Regions from separate parts of the Streptomyces sp. NPDC014882 genome, predicted to be linked through region 3. Evidence: riboswitches for the same ligand, from Rfam matches in the RefSeq annotation. Region 3 holds a riboswitch; each other region holds the start of a gene.
The links. A riboswitch is a leader RNA that binds a small molecule or an ion and turns the genes downstream of it on or off. The one in region 3 is predicted to bind cyclic di-AMP.
Positions count from the first base shown of each region.

Region 1 (6,630 bases), on a different contig from region 3:
AGCGGGTGGAGAAGCTCCTGTTCGGCCTGGTCGGACTGCTGACCACGGCCAACGTCTTCATCGCGGTGCTCTGGACCTGAGCGACGCCCGCCCGTCCGCGACCGCGCCCGCGGCGACGGCCGACCACGCCGCCACCGCGACCCACAGCAGCACCTCCCCGGGGCCCTTCAGCCACGGCACGTCGACGGCGGCGGCGACCGACAGCGTCGCCACCGCCGTCATCCCCATCGGGAACACCGTCGCCCAGCGGCGCACGTCGTAGCGCGTCCGCGGCCACAGCACCTCCGCGACGAGCAGCACGGTGTACCCGGCCAGGTCGAGCACCAGCAGCGCGACGGTCACCGTGCGCAGGGCGTCGCGGTCGTCCGCGTTCCACAGGTACGGGCCGCCGTCCCCGGCCGCCAGGAGCGTCGCCCCGGCCAGCGCCGAGATGGCGAGCGCCCCGCCCGCCACCCAGTGGTCCCCGGGTCCCTCCCGCACCTGCCGCGGGTCGAAGTGGACCAGCGCCAGGCCGTAGAGGACGAGGCCGAGCCAGAACAGCGCCAGTGCCGCGTGCGCCGGCCAGGCCACCGACCCGGCCCGCGCCAGACTCGCCGCGAGCACCGCGAGCCCCTGGGTCGCCACACAGCACAGGAACACCGAGCCGGGCATGCGCCGGCCCCAGTGCCGTACGACGTTCGCCAGGAGCACCGGCCACAGCACCGCGGCCAGGACCAGCAGCGTCCAGGCGAGCACCGGGCGGCCGGCCGCGGTGAGCCGGGTGCCGAGGACGGTGGTGGCCGCCACGGCCGTGAGCGACCCCGGCGTGACCGCCTCGGCCCGCCACCGGTCGCGCTCCCGCACCAGCCGCAGGACGAAGTCCGCCGCCAGCGCCAGCCAGGCCGCGCAGGTCAGCGCCAGGGCGATGCGGGACAGGACGTCGTGCCCCGTCTGCCGCAGGCCGACCGACAGGATGCCGGTCGCCATCACGGCGGCCCCGGCCGCCGGCGGACGCCGCGCCCACCAGGCGCGGAGGGAAGAGGTGCGGGGCATGCCGCCGATGCTAGGCAGCGTGCGGCGGCTTCGCCGGGGGCACGCGCGCGGGGGCGGCGAAATACGCGCGGGTGCGGGACACCCGGGGTGCGCGGGGTGCGCGGGGACGCGCGCGGTGCCGTGACCTCGTACCCGACCTCGTGTCCGGCCCCGCGCGCGGTGCTTCGTCAGGCGGGCCGGACCACGCTGTGGATCGACGACTCCCCGTCGTAGTAGATCGACTCCTCGCGCACGTACGCGCCGGGCTTCGGGGCGTGGATCATCATGCCGTTGCCGGCGTAGATGCCGACATGGGTGACGTCGGAGTAGAAGAAGACCAGGTCACCGGGTTGCGCGGCGGAGAGGGAGACGGTCGTGCCGGCATCGACCTGGTCGTAGGTGACGCGCGGCAGGGAGACGTCGGCGGCCTTCCAGGCGGCCTGGGTGAGACCGGAGCAGTCGTAGGAGTCCGGACCGGTCGCACCCCACACGTACGGCTTGCCGATCTGCGCGCGGGCGAACGCCAGCGCCTTCTCGGCCTTGGTGGCGTACGAGGAACCCGTGGACGGGGAGGGCGACGGGGAGGGCGTCGACGTGCCGGTGCCCGCCGTATCCGACGCGCCGGCGCTCTCCTGCCGCGCGGCCGCCGCCTGCGCCGCCTGCTGTTCGGCCAGCTCGGCGGCCTTGCGGGCGGCCTCCTGCCGCTTCCGCTCCTCGATCTTCGCCAGCCGGGCCTTCTCCTCGGCCGTCAGCTGCGACAGCAGCGCGCGGGCGGAGCCGAGCTTCTTCTGGACGGCGGCCTTGGCGGTCCTCAGGTCGTCCTGCGAGTCGGTCAGCGTCCGGAGGCTCTCGGAGGCCTCCCGGCGCTTCTTCATCGTCTCCGCCTGGTCGGCGAAGTAGTCGTCGACCGCGCCCTTCTGGCGGTCGGTCACCCGCCCCATCAGCTGCGTCTGGTCGAAGTAGTCCTGCGGGGAGTCCGCGAGCAGGAGGGTCGCCGTGTCGGGGGCGGAGGCGCCGGTGCGGTACTGGGCGGCGGCGTAGGACCCCAGCTCCTCGCGCGCGTCGTTGAGCTTCTGCGCGCGCTGTGCGACGTCGTCGAGGAGGGCGTCGACCTTCTTGCGCTGCTTGCCGGTCTTCTCCTTGGCCGCGTTGTACTTCTCGGTGGCCGACTCCGCCTGGCGGTAGAGGTCGTCGACCTTCTTCTCCACCTCCTCCAGGCTCGGCCTGTCGTCGGCGGAGGGGGCGGCGGTGGCCGTCTGCGAGAGCAGTGCCACCGAGGTGAGGGCGGCGGTGGCGAGAGCGGGCGTACGGATGCCTGCCGTGCGCGTGCTCGTGGAGCGCGGCTTGCGGTGCTGCGACGCCAAGGGAGGCGACTCCTTCCATGCTCCGCCTACCGGGTTAGCTGTCGGGTTCGGGCGAGGATGCTTCGGAAGGGTTGCCCTACGGCCCGTCCTCCCCGGAGGGGAGTGAGCCGATTCACCCCAAGGTCTCGGTGGGTCCCCGGCTCCGGCTGCCGCGGGGCACGCCGGACTCGGCGGAGGCCGCGCGGCCCGGCGAGGTTCGCCGGAAGGGGTCGAGCGGCCTGCCCGGCACGGTAGCCAACCGGTGTGCCCCCTGTGAAGGTTGGTGGGTGATATGCCCGATACATTTTCGTGACCTCCGGAGGGTTTGCCGTCCGCGGTCACCGACGGTGCAAGGGGGGCGCCGGAAGGTGAGGGGCCGGGATGTTTCCCGGACGGCTCCGGGTTGTCGGTGGGGCGGCCTAGACTCGGAGAGCGATGAGCAGCCTCTTTGACGACAGCTTCCTGGCGGACCTCCAGGCCCCCCGCGGCCACGACGAGGAACCCCCGCCGCCGCCCGAGGACGATCACTCTCCGGAACCGGTTCCGGACGATCTGTTCGGCGGGAAGTTCGACGTGCCGCCGGACCGGGACACCCACTACCGCGACGGCGCCCCGCGCCCCCCGGTCGACGCGGCGGCGCTCCTGGAAGGGCTCAACGAGAACCAGCGCGCGGCCGTGGTCCACTCCGGCACCCCGCTGCTCATCGTCGCCGGTGCCGGCTCGGGCAAGACGCGTGTCCTGACCCACCGCATCGCCCACCTCCTCGGCGAGCGGCACGTCCACCCCGGCCAGATCCTCGCGATCACCTTCACCAACAAGGCCGCGGGCGAGATGAAGGAGCGCGTCGAGCAGCTCGTCGGCCCGCGGGCGAACGCGATGTGGGTGATGACCTTCCACAGCGCGTGCGTGCGCATCCTGCGCCGCGAGAGCAAGCGGCTCGGCTTCACCTCGTCGTTCTCGATCTACGACGCCGCCGACTCCAAGCGCCTGATGGCCCTGGTCTGCCGCGACCTCGACCTCGACCCCAAGCGCTTCCCGCCCAAGTCCTTCAGCGCCAAGATCAGCAACCTCAAGAACGAGCTGATCGACGAGGAGGACTTCGCCGTCCAGGCGGCCGACGGCTTCGAGAAGACCCTCGCGCAGGCCTACGCCATGTACCAGTCGCGGCTGCGCGAGGCGAACGCCCTCGACTTCGACGACCTGATCATGACGACGGTCAATCTCCTGCGCGCCTTCCCCGACGTCGCCGAGCACTACCGGCGCCGTTTCCGGCACGTCCTCGTCGACGAGTACCAGGACACCAACCACGCCCAGTACGCCCTGGTCAGGGAGCTCGTCGGCTCCGTCGGACAGCCGGTGGACGCGCCTTCGGGCGAGGACGGCCTGCCCCCCGCCGAGCTGTGCGTCGTCGGTGACGCCGACCAGTCGATCTACGCCTTCCGCGGGGCGACCATCCGCAACATCCTCCAGTTCGAGGAGGACTACCCGGACGCCACCACGATCCTGCTGGAGCAGAACTACCGCTCCACCCAGACGATCCTCACCGCCGCCAACGCCGTCATCGAGCGCAACGAGTCCCGCCGTCCCAAGAACCTGTGGACCAACGCGGGTGAGGGCGCGCGCATTACCGGCTACGTCGCCGACACCGAGCACGACGAGGCGCAGTTCGTCGCCGACGAGATAGACCGCCTCACGGACGCGGGCAAGGCCAAGGCCGGCGACGTCGCCGTCTTCTACCGGACCAACGCCCAGTCCCGCGTCTTCGAAGAGGTCTTCATCCGCGTCGGCCTGCCCTACAAGGTCGTCGGCGGCGTCCGCTTCTACGAGCGCAAGGAGGTCCGGGACGTCCTGGCCTACCTGCGCGTCCTCGCCAACCCCGAGGACTCGGTCCCGCTGCGCCGCATCCTCAACGTGCCCAAGCGCGGCATCGGCGAACGCGCCGAGGCGATGATCGACGCCCTCTCCCAGCGCGAGAGGATCAGCTTCCCGCAGGCCCTCAAGCGCGTCGACGAGGCCTACGGCATGGCCGCGCGCTCCACGAACGCCGTCAAGCGGTTCAACACGCTGATGGAGGAGCTGCGCACGGTCGTCGAGTCGGGAGCGGGACCGGCGACCGTCCTGGAGGCCGTGCTCGAACGCACCGGCTACCTGGCCGAGTTGCAGGCCTCCACCGATCCGCAGGACGAGACCCGCATCGAGAACCTCCAGGAACTCGCGGCCGTGGCCCTGGAGTTCGAGCAGGAGTCCGGCGAGGGCGAGGCGACCGGCTCGCTCTCCGACTTCCTGGAGCGGGTCGCGCTGGTCGCGGACTCCGACCAGATCCCGGACGAGAGCGAGGACGGCTCCGGCGTCATCACGCTCATGACCCTCCACACCGCCAAGGGCCTGGAGTTCCCGGTCGTCTTCCTCACCGGCATGGAGGACGGCGTGTTCCCGCACATGCGCGCCCTCGGCCAGACCAAGGAGCTGGAGGAGGAGCGCCGCCTGGCCTACGTCGGCATCACCCGCGCGCGGGAGCGGCTCTACCTGACGCGCTCGGCGCTGCGCAGCGCCTGGGGGCAGCCGTCGTACAACCCGCCCTCACGGTTCCTGGAGGAGATCCCGGCCGTGCACGTGGACTGGAAGCGGACGGGGGCGACCTCGCCCGTGTCCTCCGGCCCGGTGTCCGGGGTGGCGGCCTCGCTGTCGTCGCGCTCGCGTTCCTCGGCGGCCGGCGCGTCCGGCTTCGCCACGCGGCGCACCGCGGAGAAGCCGGTGATCGCCCTGGCGGTCGGCGACCGCGTCACCCACGACCAGTTCGGTCTCGGCACCGTCGTCGGCGTGAAGGGCACCGGCGCCAACGCGGAGGCGACGGTCGACTTCGGCGAGCCCAAGCCGAAGCGGCTGCTGCTGCGCTACGCGCCGGTGGAGAAGCTGTAGCGCGCACGGCGCGAGCCCCCGGCGTCGGACCGACGGCGGGGGCTCATCGCGGGATCGAGGGGTGTTACGTCGGGTCGAGCCCGTGGCTGCGCAGCCACGGCAGCGGGTCGATCGCGGAGCCTCCGCCCGGCCGGACCTCGAAGTGCAGGTGCGGTCCGGTGGAGTTGCCGGAGTTCCCGGAGTACGCGATCGGGTCGCCGGCCTTCACCGTCGTCCCGGAGGCGACGCGGTAGCTGGAGAGGTGGCAGTACCAGGTCTCCGTGCCGTCCTTCGCCGTCACGATCATCATGTTGCCGTAGGCGCTGTTCCACTGGGTGCGGACGGTGCCGTCGGTCGCCGCCATCACGGTGGTGCCGTAGGACACCGGGAAGTCGATGCCGCTGTGCAGCGACATCCAGTTGACGCCGGACTGGCCGTAGTAGGCGCTCAGGCCGTGGTTGCCGACCGGCAGCGCGTACTTGGGGCGCAGCCGCTCCTTGCGGGCCGCCTCCGCCGCCGCCTTCTTCTTCTCGGCCTCCTGCTGGGCCTTGAGGTCGATGCGTTCCTGCGTGCGGCTGGCCCGGTCGGCGAAGGCGTCGGCCTCGGCGGTGAGCGTCTGGAGCTGGGTGTCCAGCATGTTGTTCGCGGTGGACGGCTTCACCGCCTGCGCCTCGGAGGCGGACGCCGTGGTGTCCTGGTCGTCGCCACCGGTCAGGGTGCCCACCGAGGCCGCCGCGATACCGGCGACGCCCATGACGCACGCCGAGGGCACGGCCACCGTCAGCAGCGCGGAGCGCCGCGCGGGCGTACGGCGCCGGGAGCGGTTCGCGTTGCGGGTGGCGGCCCGGCCGAGCGGGGCCGGAACGGCCTCCTCCTGGTCGTCGAGGAGGAACGGTGCGGCGTCGGCCGGCTCGTCGCCGCCGGGGCCGTCGCGGCCGACCTGCTCGAAGGTGGCGGTGGCCTGCTGGTCGAAGGGGATCTCGGCCTGCTGGTCGAGGGCGGTCTCGCCCGACGGGCCGTACTCGTCCGGCGCGTACTCGTCGCCGCTCTCCGCGGCCTCGCCGCCGTCGGAGTTCCACTGCGTGGCGTCGTAGGCGCCGGTGTCGAAGGTCTGCGTGCCCCATTCCCACTGCTGGGTCGGGTCGGCGGGGGCGCCGGCGTCCCCGGGCGCGCTCCAGGTGCCGGTGTCGCTCTCCGCGAGGGGGGATCCCCAGCCGCCGCCGTCGGTCGCCGTGGCCTGCGGCGGGATGCCCGACAGCTGCTGCTGGTCGGCGGACCAGGCGGTGGTGTCGTAGGCGCCCGTGTCGTAGGCGGCGTGGTGCTGGGCCGCGTACGGGTCGTGGTTCAGGGTCTGGTGACTGCCCGTGGACCACTGCGT
Region 1 is NZ_JBIBWL010000001.1:447,487-454,116, forward strand. It holds gene ACF09K_RS02000 (hypothetical protein) at 1-80, shown strand, start outside; gene ACF09K_RS02005 (tellurite resistance/C4-dicarboxylate transporter family protein) at 58-1,032, opposite strand; gene ACF09K_RS02010 (NlpC/P60 family protein) at 1,200-2,375, opposite strand; cyclic di-AMP (ydaO/yuaA leader) riboswitch at 2,384-2,558, opposite strand; gene pcrA (DNA helicase PcrA) at 2,790-5,273, shown strand; gene ACF09K_RS02020 (M23 family metallopeptidase) at 5,338-6,630, opposite strand, start outside.
Region 1: another riboswitch for cyclic di-AMP. It lies ahead of ACF09K_RS02010 (NlpC/P60 family protein); the one in region 3 lies ahead of ACF09K_RS24145 (M23 family metallopeptidase).

Region 2 (6,630 bases), on a different contig from region 3:
CGCCACCACCCCGTCGTCCGCAAGGCGCTGCACGACGTCCTCGACGCCTCGCTCGCCGACCTCACCCGCTTCGACTGCCAGCCGCTGCCCGGACTGCTGGCCGAGAAGCTCCTCTCCCACAGCCCGCACCTGGACCGGGTCTTCTTCGGCAACAGCGGCACCGAGGCCGTGGAGACCGCGCTGAAGTTCGCCCGGTACGCCACCGGCAGGCCCAGGGTCCTGTACTGCGACCACGCCTTCCACGGGCTGACCACGGGCTCCCTGTCGGTCAACGGCGAGGACGGGTTCCGGGACGGCTTCGCGCCGCTGCTGCCCGACACCGCCGTACCCCTCGGCGATCTCGACGCCCTGGCGCGGGAGCTGCGCGAGGGCGACGTGGCCGCGCTGATCGTCGAGCCGATCCAGGGCAAGGGGGTGCACGAGAGCCCGCCCGGCTACCTGCGCTCCGCCCAGGAGCTGCTGCGCCGCCACAAGGCGCTGCTCATCGCCGACGAGGTGCAGACCGGCCTCGGCCGGACCGGCGACTTCTACGCCCACCAGCACGAGGAGGGGGTCGAGCCCGACCTGGTCTGCGTCGCCAAGGCGCTCTCCGGCGGCTACGTGCCGGTCGGCGCCACGCTCGGCAAGGACTGGATCTTCAAGAAGGTCTACTCCTCCATGGACCGGGTGCTGGTGCACTCGGCGAGCTTCGGAGCCAACGCGCAGGCCATGGCGGCCGGACTGGCCGTGCTGTCCGTCATGGAGGACGAGCAGATCGTCGCGAACGCCCGCGCGACCGGGGAGCTGCTGAAGTCCCGGCTCACCGCCTTGATCGACAAGTACGAGCTGCTCGCCGACGTCCGCGGGCGGGGCCTGATGATCGGCATCGAGTTCGGAAAGCCCCGCTCGCTGAAGCTGCGCGGCCGCTGGACCATGCTCCAGGCGGCCCGCAAGGGCCTGTTCGCGCAGATGGTGGTCGTCCCGCTGCTCCAGCGGCACCGCATCCTCACCCAGGTATCCGGCGACCACCTGGAGGTGATCAAGCTGATCCCGCCGCTGGTCGTGGGGGAGCGGGAGGTGGACCGGTTCGTGGCCGCCTTCACCGAGGTGATGGACGACGCGCACCAGGGAGGCGGACTCGTCTGGGACTTCGGCCGGACGCTGATCAAGCAGGCGGTGGCCAACCGGTAGGGCGGCGGGACCCTCTCCGAGAGTTCTTTGCCTCTCAGGCAAGAAATTTGCCGCAGAGGCAAAGGTGCGGCTGAATGAGGGTATGAGCCACCCCGCTGCGGAGGACGGGCCCGAGCCCGGACCGGTGCACGACCTCGGCGTCGTCGCGCCCCAGCTGCGCGCCCTGCGCCGGCGCGCCTTCCTCACCCTGGAGGGCGCGGCCCGCACGGCCGGGCTGTCGCCCGCCCACCTCTCCCGGCTGGAGACCGGGCAGCGCCAGCCCTCGCTGCCGATGCTGCTCGCGCTCGCCCGTGTCTACGGTACGACCGTCTCGGAACTGCTCGGCGAGAGGGTCGCCGACCGGGACGCCGTCGTGCGCGCCGCCGACATGGAACCCACCCACGCGGGCGGCTGGACCTACCGGCAGTCCGGCGCCCCCGGACGGGGCATGCAGGCGCTGCACGTGCAGGTGCCGTACGGCTCGCAGAGCGACATCGTGCGGGTGCACCCCGGCGAGGAGTGGCTGCACGTCCTGCGCGGGCGGCTGCGGCTGCGCCTCGGGGACACCACCCATCTGCTCGGGCCCGGCGACAGCGCGCACTTCGACTCGCTGACCCCGCACCGCATCGCCGCCCAGGACCCCGACGGGGTCGACCTGCTGTTCGTCCACACCCTGTTGCAGAGCCCGACGGCCGCACTGTGCCTCGGCCCCACCCCTGGAGAGACGCCATGACCGACATGGAGGAGAAGTTCCCCCGGAGCCTGTGGATCCGGCTGATCATCTACATCGCGGTGGGGCACCTCTTCGCCGGGTTCCTCTGGCTGCTGTTCGAGGTCGGCGCCAAGCAGTAGACCGCCGGGCGGCGGAGCGCGGAGCCGCAGACCGTCGAGTGGCGGTCCGCCGGGCCGCAGACCGCCGGGCGGTGGAGGCCGGACGCCGGGAGCGCCCGCTCAGTCGAGCAGGTGCTCCCGGAGCCGTTCACGGGTCTCCGGAGCCAGCCCGAGGCCCTGCTCCAGGTAGGCCTCGACGCCGCCCCAGGTGTCCTCGATGGTGTGGAACGCGGCCGCGAGGTACTCGGCGCGGGCGTCGAAGAGGGGGCTCAGCAGCTCCATGACCTCGGGGGAGTACGCCTCGGCGGAGGTGCCGCTGCGGCGCACCTTGTAGCGGCGGTGCTTGGCGTTGGACTCCAGGTAGTCGGCCAGGATCGCCTCGTGCTCCACGCCCACCGCGAGCAGCGTCACGGCGATGGACAGGCCGGCCCGGTCCTTGCCCGCCGCGCAGTGCATGAGCGCCGGGACGCTGTTCTCGGCGAGCGAGTGCAGCACGCGCGAGTGCTCGCCCGTGCGCTCCGTCATGATCGAGCGGTAGGAGGCGATCATCCGGCCGGCCGCCTTGCCTTCGCCGAGGATCTCCCGCAGCTGGTCGATGTCGCCGTCGCGGACCATCTTCCAGAACTCGGCCCCGTCCGCCGGGTCGGAGAGCGGCAGGTTCACGTTGCGTACGCCCGGCAGCTCGACGTCCGGGCCCTCCAGCCGCTGGTCCGCCGCGTTGCGGAAGTCGAAGACCGTGTGCAGGCCCAGCGAGGCCAGGAACGCGGCGTCCTCGTCGGTGGCGTGCGCGAGGTGGCCGCTGCGGAACAGCACGCCGTGGCGGACCCGGCGGCCGTCGACGGTCGGCAGGCCGCCCACGTCCCGGAAGTTGCGCACTCCGGCCAGCTCGGGCTCGGTCGACGGGATCTGCTGCGTCACGGGGGCTCCTCCCGGTCATGGGTCCCGGTCGGCGCGACTCGGCATGGCCACCGGAACACCTCTTGACCATACGACACGGATGCCTGGGGCAAACGGATCCCCGACCGGGCCTCCGGGACCCCCGCCGGTCCTGTGCGCGCCAGGGTTCCGGCCCCGGGCTACCTCAAGGGGCCGATTGTCCGTTCACGCCACATCTGGGGTTTCTGCCCGAATTGAAGCCTTCGTTCCAACTCGCTCTGGAATAAGGCGTTCTGTGGTTCCCGTGCGTGAGCAGCGTCATATCCGTGACCCTGCGTCGCCCGTCATGCTCACGTAATACGACTGTTTCTCAAGGTTGTTCACCGGAAAACCGGCCTTTCGATTGACGCAGGGTGACCGGGAATTCCCCCGGGGGATCAAGAGGAAGCCCCGGTGAGTACAACCTTCGCTTGTCCCTGTGCGTCGTGGTCGCTTACGTTCCAGACCAATCCGGACGGACGCCCAATCCTGCCGCCGCCCGGAGCCCGCACACTCACCCGTGAACGGCAGGAGCGGGGGACCCACAGGCAGTACCGCCTGTTCCGGTCTCCGGAACGGCTAGGGGTAAAGCCGCGCCCCGGCGCGGCCGGACATCTCCAGTCCGCACCCGACAGCTCACCTCGCAGGCGCCGGAGAGGAATTCGCCATGCCCGCCAAGGGTAAGCACCGCCGTCCGAAGCCCCAGCGCTTCACCCGCTCCATCGCCGCCGCCGGCACCGGTGGCGCCGCGCTCGCCCTCCCGCTCATCGGGGCGACCGGTGCGCACGCCGCGCCGTCGCAGTCGGCGACGCAGGCGGTCTCCGCGGTCTCCGGGCTCTCCGCCGCCCCGGAGAAGGCCGTCCAGGCCGTCCCCGCGGCGCAGACGTCCGCGCGGTCCGCCACGGGCACCACCACCTACACGGTGCGGTCCGGCGACTACCTCTCCAAGATCGCGGACGAGCAGGACGTCAGCGGCGGCTGGACCCGGCTCTACGCGGACAACCGCGAGGCCGTCGGGGAGGACCCGTCGCTGATCCACCCGGGTCTGAAGCTGTCGATCGGCAAGAAGGCCCCGACGGGCACGACCAAGTCGCCGTCTCCTTCCTCCGGTTCTTCCGGTTCCTCCTCCTCGTCGAAGCAGTCCTCGGGCTCCTCCGCGAAGTCGTCCGGGGCGTCGGAGTCGTCGCGGTCGTCGTCCTCGAAGTCCTCCTCCTCGGACTCGTCGGACTCGTCGAAGGCGTCCTCCTCGAAGGCGTCCACCACGCGGGCCGCCGGGAACGCCACCGCCGCCACCGGCTTCGCCCTCCCGGTGTCCGGCGCGACCGTCGGCACCCCGTACAAGATGTCCGGCAGCATGTGGTCCAGCGGGTACCACACCGGCGTCGACTTCGTCGTCCCTACCGGCACCTCGCTCAAGGCCGTCGGCGCGGGCACGGTCGTCTCCGCGGGCTGGGGCGGCGCGTACGGCAACCAGGTCGTCGTCAGGCTCGCCGACGGCTTCTACGCCCAGTACGCCCACCTGTCCTCGCTCTCCGTCTCGGCCGGCCAGTCCGTCTCCGCCGGCCAGCAGGTCGGCCTCTCCGGCGCCACCGGCAACGTGACCGGCCCGCACCTGCACTTCGAGATCCGCACCGGCCCCGGCTACGGCTCGGACGTCGACCCGGTCGCCTACCTCCGCTCGCACGGCGTCTCCGTCGGCTGACGCACCTCCCGGCCTCCCGCCGACACGCCGCCGAAGGCCGGTCCCGATTCCCGGGACCGGCCTTCGGCGTTCCGGCCTCCGGTGTTCCGGCGTTCGGCGTTCCGGCCTTATTCCCGCATTGGCCAAGTCTTTAGGAGTGGCTTATCTCACCGCCCGTCAACCCCTGCCTACGGTCGCGTAGGTCACATTCGAAGGTGAATCATGAACGGCTGTGGCAGACGATTCGAAGAATGACAACAGCTCAGTGATCGGGTCGTACGTGGCGGTGGGGGACAGCTTCACCGAGGGCGTAGGCGACCGCGGTCCCGACGGGGGGTTCGTCGGCTGGGCCGACCGGTTCGCGGTGCTCCTCGCGGACCGGCGGCCCGAAGGCGACTTCCGGTACGTCAACCTCGCGGTGCGCGGCAAACTGCTCGACCAGATCGTGGCGGACCAGCTTCCGCGAGCGGTCGAGCTCGCGCCCGACCTGGTCTCCTTCTGCGCGGGCGGCAACGACATCCTCCGGCCCGGCACCGACCCCGACGAGGTCGCCGAACGCTTCGAGCGGGCGATCGCGGCCCTCACCCGGGCGGCCGGCACCGTCATGGTGACGACCGGGTTCGACACCCGCGGCGTCCCCGTGCTCAAGCATCTGCGCGGCAAGATCGCCACCTACAACGGGCACGTGCGCGCCGTCGCCGACCGGTACGGCTGCCCGGTCCTCGACCTGTGGTCGCTGAAGTCCATCCAGGACCGGCGGGCCTGGGACGGCGACCGGCTCCATCTCGGGGCGGAGGGGCACACGCGGGTGGCGCTGCGCGCCGGCCAGGTCCTCGGCCTGGAGGTGCCCGCCGACCCGGAGCAGCCCTGGCCGCCGCTCCCGCCGCGCGGCACCCTGGAGATCCGGCGCGACGACGTGCAGTGGGCGCGCGAGTACCTGGTGCCGTGGATCGGGCGCCGGCTGCGCGGGGAGTCCTCGGGCGACCACGTGACCGCCAAGGGCCCGCTCTCGCCCGACGACATCAAGATGCGGATCACCGCGGTGGCGTGAGCCGACCGGCGCGGCCGGCCGGTCCCGGCGGCGGCCGGCCGGCCGCGCCCCGAGCGGACCGAGCGTGGGTGCGGGTGCGGGTGGGAGGCCGAGGGTGGCCCTGCCGGGCAGGGCGGCCGGTGCCGCCCGATCCCCGCTCCCCGCTCCCCGCTCCCCGCTCCCCGCTCCCCGCCGCCCGGCGCCCGGTGGCGGTGCGCGGACCCGCCCGGCCCGGTCTCAGTGCTCCCGGTCTCAGTGGTCCCGGCCGCCCGACGGCTCCGCCGCCAGGCCCAGTTCGCGGCTCAGCGCCTCCTCCGCCCACTCCCGCACGCGGATCCGGGGCACCGCACCGTCGTAGGACGTGAGCTGTACGGCGAGGCCGTCGAGGAGGGCCGTCAGGCGCAGGGCCGTCCCGGCCGGGTCGGGGCAGCGGAACTCGCCCGCGGCCACCCCCTCCGCGATCACCTCGGCGAGCGCGGCCTTCCACCGCCGGTCGAGGCCGCGGGCGACCTCCCGCAGCGCGGGCTCGCGCAGCGACACCGCCCAGCCCTCGATCCACAGCCGCCAGCCCTTGGCCGACCCCGTGGGGGCGTACCAGCGCACCGCCGACCGCAGCCGGCGCAGCGCGGTCGTCCGGCGGCCCAGCAGCCTGCGCAGGTGGGCCAGGTCGCCCTCGGCGGCGTAGGCGAACGCTTCGGCGACGAGCCGCTCCTTGGTGGAGAAGTGGTAGAGCACCAGCGCGTTGCTCACGCCGAGCGCCGAGGCCACGTCGGCGATCCTGACCGCCGCCACGCCCCGCGCCTCGATCTGTTCGACGGCCGCCCGCAGCAACTCCTCGCGCCGCTCGGCCACACTCAACCGGACCCTTGCCACGCCGTCACCCTACACAGGGCCCGCGACCTGCGCGGACGCCGTCAGCGGTGGTGGCCGAAGCGCTCCGCGACGGCCGCCAGCCGCTGCTCGGCGAGGGCGTGCGCGGCCTGGCGCGGGGTCGTCCCGCCGGACTCCGCGCGCTCCAGGACGC
Region 2 is NZ_JBIBWL010000012.1:104,503-111,132, forward strand. It holds gene ACF09K_RS25210 (aspartate aminotransferase family protein) at 1-1,170, shown strand, start outside; gene ACF09K_RS25215 (helix-turn-helix domain-containing protein) at 1,253-1,882, shown strand; gene ACF09K_RS25220 (DUF6126 family protein) at 1,879-2,001, shown strand; gene ACF09K_RS25225 (tyrosine-protein phosphatase) at 2,101-2,898, opposite strand; cyclic di-AMP (ydaO/yuaA leader) riboswitch at 3,401-3,558, shown strand; gene ACF09K_RS25230 (peptidoglycan DD-metalloendopeptidase family protein) at 3,563-4,597, shown strand; gene ACF09K_RS25235 (SGNH/GDSL hydrolase family protein) at 4,842-5,627, shown strand; gene ACF09K_RS25240 (TetR/AcrR family transcriptional regulator) at 5,859-6,479, opposite strand; gene ACF09K_RS25245 (Glu/Leu/Phe/Val dehydrogenase dimerization domain-containing protein) at 6,521-6,630, opposite strand, start outside.
Region 2: another riboswitch for cyclic di-AMP. It lies ahead of ACF09K_RS25230 (peptidoglycan DD-metalloendopeptidase family protein); the one in region 3 lies ahead of ACF09K_RS24145 (M23 family metallopeptidase).

Region 3 (6,630 bases):
GTGGTGCTCTCCGAGGACCACCTGACCCCCGTCGCGGCGGTGTGCCTCTGGTACGACGTGGGATCGCGCCACGAGGTCGAGGGACGCACCGGCCTCGCCCACCTCTTCGAGCACCTGATGTTCCAGGGGTCCGCCCAGGTCAAGGGCAACGGCCACTTCGAGCTGGTCCAGGGCGCGGGCGGCTCGCTCAACGGCACGACCAGCTTCGAGCGCACGAACTACTTCGAGACCATGCCCACGCACCAGCTGGAGCTCGCCCTCTGGCTGGAGGCGGACCGCATGGGCTCGCTGCTGGCCGCGCTGGACGACGAGTCCATGGAGAACCAGCGCGACGTCGTCAAGAACGAACGCCGCCAGCGCTACGACAACGTCCCCTACGGCACGGCGTTCGAGAAGCTGACCGCCCTCGCCTACCCCGAGGGCCACCCCTACCACCACACGCCGATCGGCTCGATGGCCGACCTGGACGCGGCGACCCTGGAGGACGCGCGTGCGTTCTTCCGCACGTACTACGCGCCCAACAACGCCGTGCTGTCGGTCGTCGGCGACATCGACCCGGAGCGGACGCTCGCCTGGGTCGAGAAGTACTTCGGCTCCATCCCCGCCCACGACGGCAAGCCCCAGCCGCGTGACGGCTCCCTGCCCGACGTCCTCGGCGAGCAGGTGCGCGAGGTCGTCGAGGAGGAGGTCCCGGCCCGCGCCCTGATGGCCGCCTACCGTCTGCCCCAGGACGGCACGCGCGCGTGCGACGCGGCCGACCTGGCGCTCACCGTGCTCGGCGGCGGCGAATCCTCCCGCCTCTACAACCGCCTGGTCCGCCGCGACCGTACGGCCGTGGCCGCCGGCTTCGGTCTCCTGCGCCTGGCCGGGGCGCCCTCCCTGGGCTGGCTGGACGTCAAGACGTCCGGCGATGTCGAGGTGCCCGTCATCGAGACGGCCATCGACGAGGAGCTCGCCCGGTTCGCCGAGGAGGGCCCCACCGACGAGGAGATGGAGCGCGCCCAGGCCCAGCTGGAGCGCGAGTGGCTGGACCGTCTCGGCACGGTCGCCGGCCGCGCCGACGAACTGTGCCGGTACGCGGTGCTGTTCGGTGACCCGCAGCTCGCCCTGACCGCCGTCCAGCGGGTGCTGGACATCACCGCGGAGGAGGTCCGGGACATCGCCCGGGCCCGCCTGCGCCCGGACAACCGCGCCGTACTGGTCTACGAGCCCACCGAGCCCACTGAGCCCGCCGAGCCCGCCGAGAACACCGCCGACGAGGACGAGAACGAGGAGGCGGCCCAGTGACCGAGCTCGCCGCGATGGACTTCCACCCCCAGCCCCAGGCGGGCGAGGCCAGGCCCTGGGCGTTCCCCGCCCCCGAGCGCGGGACGCTCGACAACGGCCTGACCGTCCTGCACTGCCACCGTCCCGGACAGCAGGTCGTCGCCGTCGAGGTCATCCTCGACGCCCCCCTGGACGCCGAACCGGCCGGTCTCGACGGCGTCGCCACGATCATGGCGCGGGCCTTCTCCGAGGGCACCGACAAGCACTCCGCCGAGGAGTTCGCCGCCGAGCTGGAGCGCTGCGGCGCCACCCTCGACGCGCACGCCGACCACCCCGGCGTCCGCCTCAGCCTGGAGGTCCCGGCCTCCCGGCTGGCCAAGGCCCTCGGCCTCGTGGCCGATGCCCTGCGGGCGCCCGCGTTCGCCGACAGCGAGGTCGAGCGCCTCGTTCGCAACCGTCTGGACGAGATCCCGCACGAGCTGGCCAACCCCTCCCGGCGTGCCGCCAAGGAGCTCTCCAAGGAGCTGTTCCCGGCGACCGCGCGCATGTCGCGTCCGCGCCAGGGCACCGCGGAGACCGTCGAGAAGATCGACTCCGCCGCCGTACGCGCCTTCTACGAGAAGCACGTCCGCCCCGCCACGGCCACCGCCGTGGTCGTCGGCGATCTCACCGGGATCGACCTCGGCGCGCTCCTGGGCGACACCCTGGGCGCCTGGACGGGCTCCGCGGCCCAGCCGCGACCGGTGCCGCCCGTGACCGCCGACGACGCCGGGCGGGTCGTCATCGTGGACCGTCCCGGCGCCGTCCAGACGCAGCTGCTGATCGGCCGCATCGGCGCCGACCGGCACGCGCGCGTGTGGCCCGCGCAGGTGCTCGGCACGTACTGCCTGGGCGGCACCCTCACCTCCCGGCTGGACCGCGTCCTGCGCGAGGAGAAGGGCTACACCTACGGCGTGCGCTCCTTCGGGCAGGTCCTCAGGTCCGCGCCGGACGGTTCGGGCGCCGCGATGCTCGCCATCAGCGGATCGGTCGACACCCCCAACACCGGTCCCGCGCTGGAGGACCTGTGGAAGGTGCTGCGCACCCTCGCCGAGGGCGGTCTGACCGACGCCGAGCGGGACGTCGCCGTGCAGAACCTCGTCGGGGTGGCACCCCTGAAGTACGAGACGGCCGCCGCCGTGGCGGGCACGCTCGCCGACCAGGTCGAGCAGCACCTGCCGGACGACTACCAGGCCACGCTGTACCGGCAGCTCGCCGCGACCGGCACCGTGGAGGCCACGGCGGCGGTCGTGAGCGCCTTCCCGGTGGACCGTCTGGTGACGGTCCTGGTCGGCGACGCGGCCGCGATCAAGGCACCCGTCGAAGCCCTGGGCATCGGTGAGGTGAAGGTCGTCCCCGCGGAGTAGCGACGCGGACCGGTGACCGCGAGGCCACGCGCGCAGGAGCCCTGGTGGACGGATCCGCCACCAGGGCTCCTCGATGTCCGAATTGAGGGAGAGGCGGCCCGTCTGCCCTGTGGCATGCGCTACAAAAGCCGCGTTCTGTTTGGGGATCGGCCGCCGCCGCGTCTACCTTCAACCGGGCTGTTCGTCAGGCAGTGCGCCGCATCCGCGGCACCGGACAGTCATCGCCGAGTCCCCGCGTGGCGCGAGCCAGGGGAGCCGGGGACCCAACCAGACAGTCCCTGGGGTGAATCGGACGCCCGCGCGCACCGCGAGGGGGTCCGTAGGAGACCTTCCTGCTCCGAACCCGTCAGCTAACCCGGTAGGCGAGAGGGAAGGAAAGGACCGCTCTACTTCATGGCGTCCACTTGCGCCACCGGGAAGCACCGTCGTCCCAGCAGGATGAAGCGCACCACCGCCCGCGCGGCGGGCATCGCGGCGCTCACCACCACCGGCGTCATCGGCACCGTCGCCTCCGGCCCCGCCCTCGCCGCGGAGAAGGCCGTCGAGCAGACCGGCCTCGTCCCGGTCGTCGCCATCGGTGACACGGTCGCCCAGCGGATCGACGACCAGGCCGCCGCGCAGAAGCAGGCCGCCGTGGCGGAGGCCGCGCGCGAGGAGGCCGCCGCCCGGGCCGCGGCGAAGGTCGAGGCGGAACGCGAGGCCCGGGTCCGTGCCGCCCGCGCGGCCGAGCGCGAACGCCTGAACACCTTCGTCTCACCGATCAGCGGCTCCTACGTCTCCACCGGCTACCGGTCCGGCGGTTCGCTGTGGTCCTCCGGCAGCCACACCGGCATCGACTTCCACGCCGCCACCGGCACCCCCGTGCACGCGGTGGGCCTCGGCACCGTCGTCGAGGCCGGCTGGGGCGGCGCCTACGGCAACCAGGTCGTGATCCGGATGAACGACGGCACGTACACCCAGTACGGCCACCTGTCGTCCATCGGCGTCTCCGTGGGCCAGAGGGTGACCCCGGGGCAGCGCATCGCCCTGTCCGGCGCCACCGGCAACGTCACCGGCCCGCACCTGCACTTCGAGGCCCGCACCGGCGTGGAGTACGGCTCGGACATCGATCCGGTCGCCTACCTCCGCAAGCACGGCGTGAACATCTGACAACGTACGGCGACAGATCGTACGGCCCCGGCCCCACGGCCGGGGCTTTCGTCGTTTCCGGGACCGCTCTGTCCAAAAAATATCCCTGGATTCCGGCCCGCCATCGGAAATTCCCGCCGGTTGCAATAGAGTCACGGAACACACGTCAATCGTCGACGTTTCACGGGGATTAAGGCGGAGGTCGGTCATGCGTATTCCGGCGCACTCGGTGTGCACGGCCATCCGGGACGACATCGTCGCGGGTGTCTACGAGCGCGGCGGCCGCCTCACCGAGGAACTCCTCGCGCGTCGCTACGGCGTCTCGCGCGTCCCCGTCCGGGAGGCGCTGCGCACGCTGGAGGCGGAGGGCTTCGTCGTGACGCGGCGGCACGCGGGCGCGTGCGTCGCCGAACCGACCGAGCAGGAGGCCGCCGACCTGCTGGAGATGCGCGTGCTCCTCGAGCCGCTCGGCGCCGCCCGGGCCGCCCAGCGGCGCACCGAGGCCCACCTCAAGGTGCTGCGCGGCCTCGTCCGGCTGGGCCAGGAGCGTGCCAGGCGCGGCGGCAGCGACGATCTGCGCTCCCTGGGGGGCTGGTTCCACGAGACCCTCGCCCAGGCCTCCGGCAGTCACGCCCTCACCTCGACGCTCACCCAGCTGCGCCACAAGATCTCCTGGATGTACACGGTGGACGCGTCGGCCGCCCCGGCGGAGTCCTGGGCGGAACACGGCGCGATCGTGGACGCGGTGGCGCGCGGCGACGGGGAACGCGCGCGGGCGGTGACGGCGCTGCACGTCGAGCGCGCGCTCCCCGCGCACCGGCCGCGCTTCCCGGGCGGCGACCGCCAGGACCGTGTGAGGACTTCGCAACACGTCGTCAACATGTCCGGCCTCCGGAATTAACACGAGAGCCGTATACAAAGAAGGTAATTCGGCGGAGAGGTATTTCCTCCGCTCTTTTTCGCCGCGCCTCCGTGTTTACGGTGGTGCTCTCTTCGTGCGCCTTTCGCGCGCCCGTCGCACAGCTTTCGTGCGTCCTGCGCGCACCCGTCGCACGTTTTTCCGTCCGCCTTTTCGCCCGTTCTTCGTGAGGCCTTCGCGGGCCCTGCGGAACATCCGCGGCGCGCCTCCAACGGTTTCCGCCCGGCCCGCCGTGCCCCGGAAACGGCGGAGCCGCGCCGCCCGGACGGGGCGACGCGGCTCCGGTCCGCCCGCGCGTGTGCGCGTGGCGGCCGGCTCAGACGGTCTCGGGAAGCTCCTCGAGCCCCTCGGCGACCAGCTTCGCCAGGCGGTCGAGGGCGACGTCCGCGCCCTCGGCCTCCGAGGCGAGGACGATCTCCTCGCCGCCCTGGGCGCCCAGACCGAGGACGGCCAGCATGGAGGCCGCGTTGACGGGGTTGCCGTCGGCCTTGGCGATCGTCACCGGGATGCCTGCGGCCGTGGCGGCCCGGACGAAGATGGAAGCGGGACGGGCGTGAAGGCCCTCGGCCCAGCCGACGTTGACGCGGCGCTCAGCCATGTGATGCTGCCCTTCGGTGTTCAGGTTGTCTAGACCAGTGTTCCACACGTGAAGCGTGCGGAGGAGGGGGCCGTGCGGCCCCCTCCCGGCGTGGGCGTCGGATCGCGGCCTCGATCCGACATCCGTCCCCCACAGACTGCCTCGCGCCGTTGCCGTACGCGAGCCGTAGTCTGGGGCCCATGCAGAGCGCGTCGGACCGCCACGAGTACCCCGCCCACTGGGAAGCCGACGTGGTGCTGCGCGACGGCGGCACCGCACGCATCCGCCCCATCACCGTCGATGACGCCGAGCGCCTGGTCAGCTTCTACGAGCAGGTGTCGGACGAGTCGAAGTACTACCGCTTCTTCGCGCCCTACCCGCGACTGTCCGCCAAGGACGTCCACCGCTTCACGCACCACGACTTCGTGGACCGGGTGGGACTCGCGGCCACGGTCGGCGGCGAGTTCATCGCCACCGTACGCTACGACCGCATCGGTGCCGACGGGGCGGCCGCCCCGGCGCCGGCCGACGAGGCCGAGGTCGCGTTCCTCGTGCAGGACGCCCACCAGGGCCGCGGTGTCGCCTCCGCGCTCCTCGAACACATCGCGGCCGTCGCGCGCGAGCGCGGCATCCGGCGGTTCGCCGCCGAGGTGCTCCCGGCCAACACCAAGATGATCAAGGTGTTCACGGACGCCGGCTACACCCAGAAGCGCAGCTTCGAGGACGGCGTCGTGCACCTGGAGTTCGGCCTCGAACCCACCGAGCGCTCCCTCGCGGTGCAGCGCGCGCGGGAGCAGCGCGCCGAGGCCCGCTCCGTACGGCGGTTGCTGGCGCCCGGCTCGGTCGCCGTCATCGGCACCGGCCGCACCCCCGGCGGCATCGGCCGCAGCGTCCTCGGCAACCTCCGCGAGGCCGGCTTCACCGGTGACCTGTACGCCGTGAACAAGGCCTTCCCCGAGGACCTCGAGGAACTCGACGGCGTGCCCGCCCACCGCTCGGTCCGCGACATCGACGGGCACGTCGACCTCGCGGTCGTGGCCGTCCCCGCCGACCGCGTCCCCGAGGTCGTCGCCGAGTGCGGCGAGCACGGCGTGCAGGGACTCGTCGTCCTGACCGCCGGGTACGCCGAGAGCGGCCCCGAGGGGCTGGAGCGCCAGCGCGAACTCGTGCGGCACGCGCGCGCGTACGGGATGCGCCTCATCGGCCCCAACGCCTTCGGGATCATCAACACCTCCCCGGGGGTACGGCTGAACGCGTCACTGGCCCCGCAGATGCCGCGTCCCGGCCGGATCGGCCTGTTCGCCCAGTCCGGCGCGATCGGCGTCGCCCTGCTC
Region 3 is NZ_JBIBWL010000011.1:111,450-118,079, forward strand. It holds gene ACF09K_RS24135 (M16 family metallopeptidase) at 1-1,287, shown strand, start outside; gene ACF09K_RS24140 (M16 family metallopeptidase) at 1,284-2,672, shown strand; cyclic di-AMP (ydaO/yuaA leader) riboswitch at 2,885-3,052, shown strand; gene ACF09K_RS24145 (M23 family metallopeptidase) at 3,066-3,821, shown strand; gene ACF09K_RS24150 (GntR family transcriptional regulator) at 4,009-4,701, shown strand; gene ACF09K_RS24155 (HPr family phosphocarrier protein) at 5,036-5,317, opposite strand; gene ACF09K_RS24160 (GNAT family N-acetyltransferase) at 5,497-6,630, shown strand, end outside.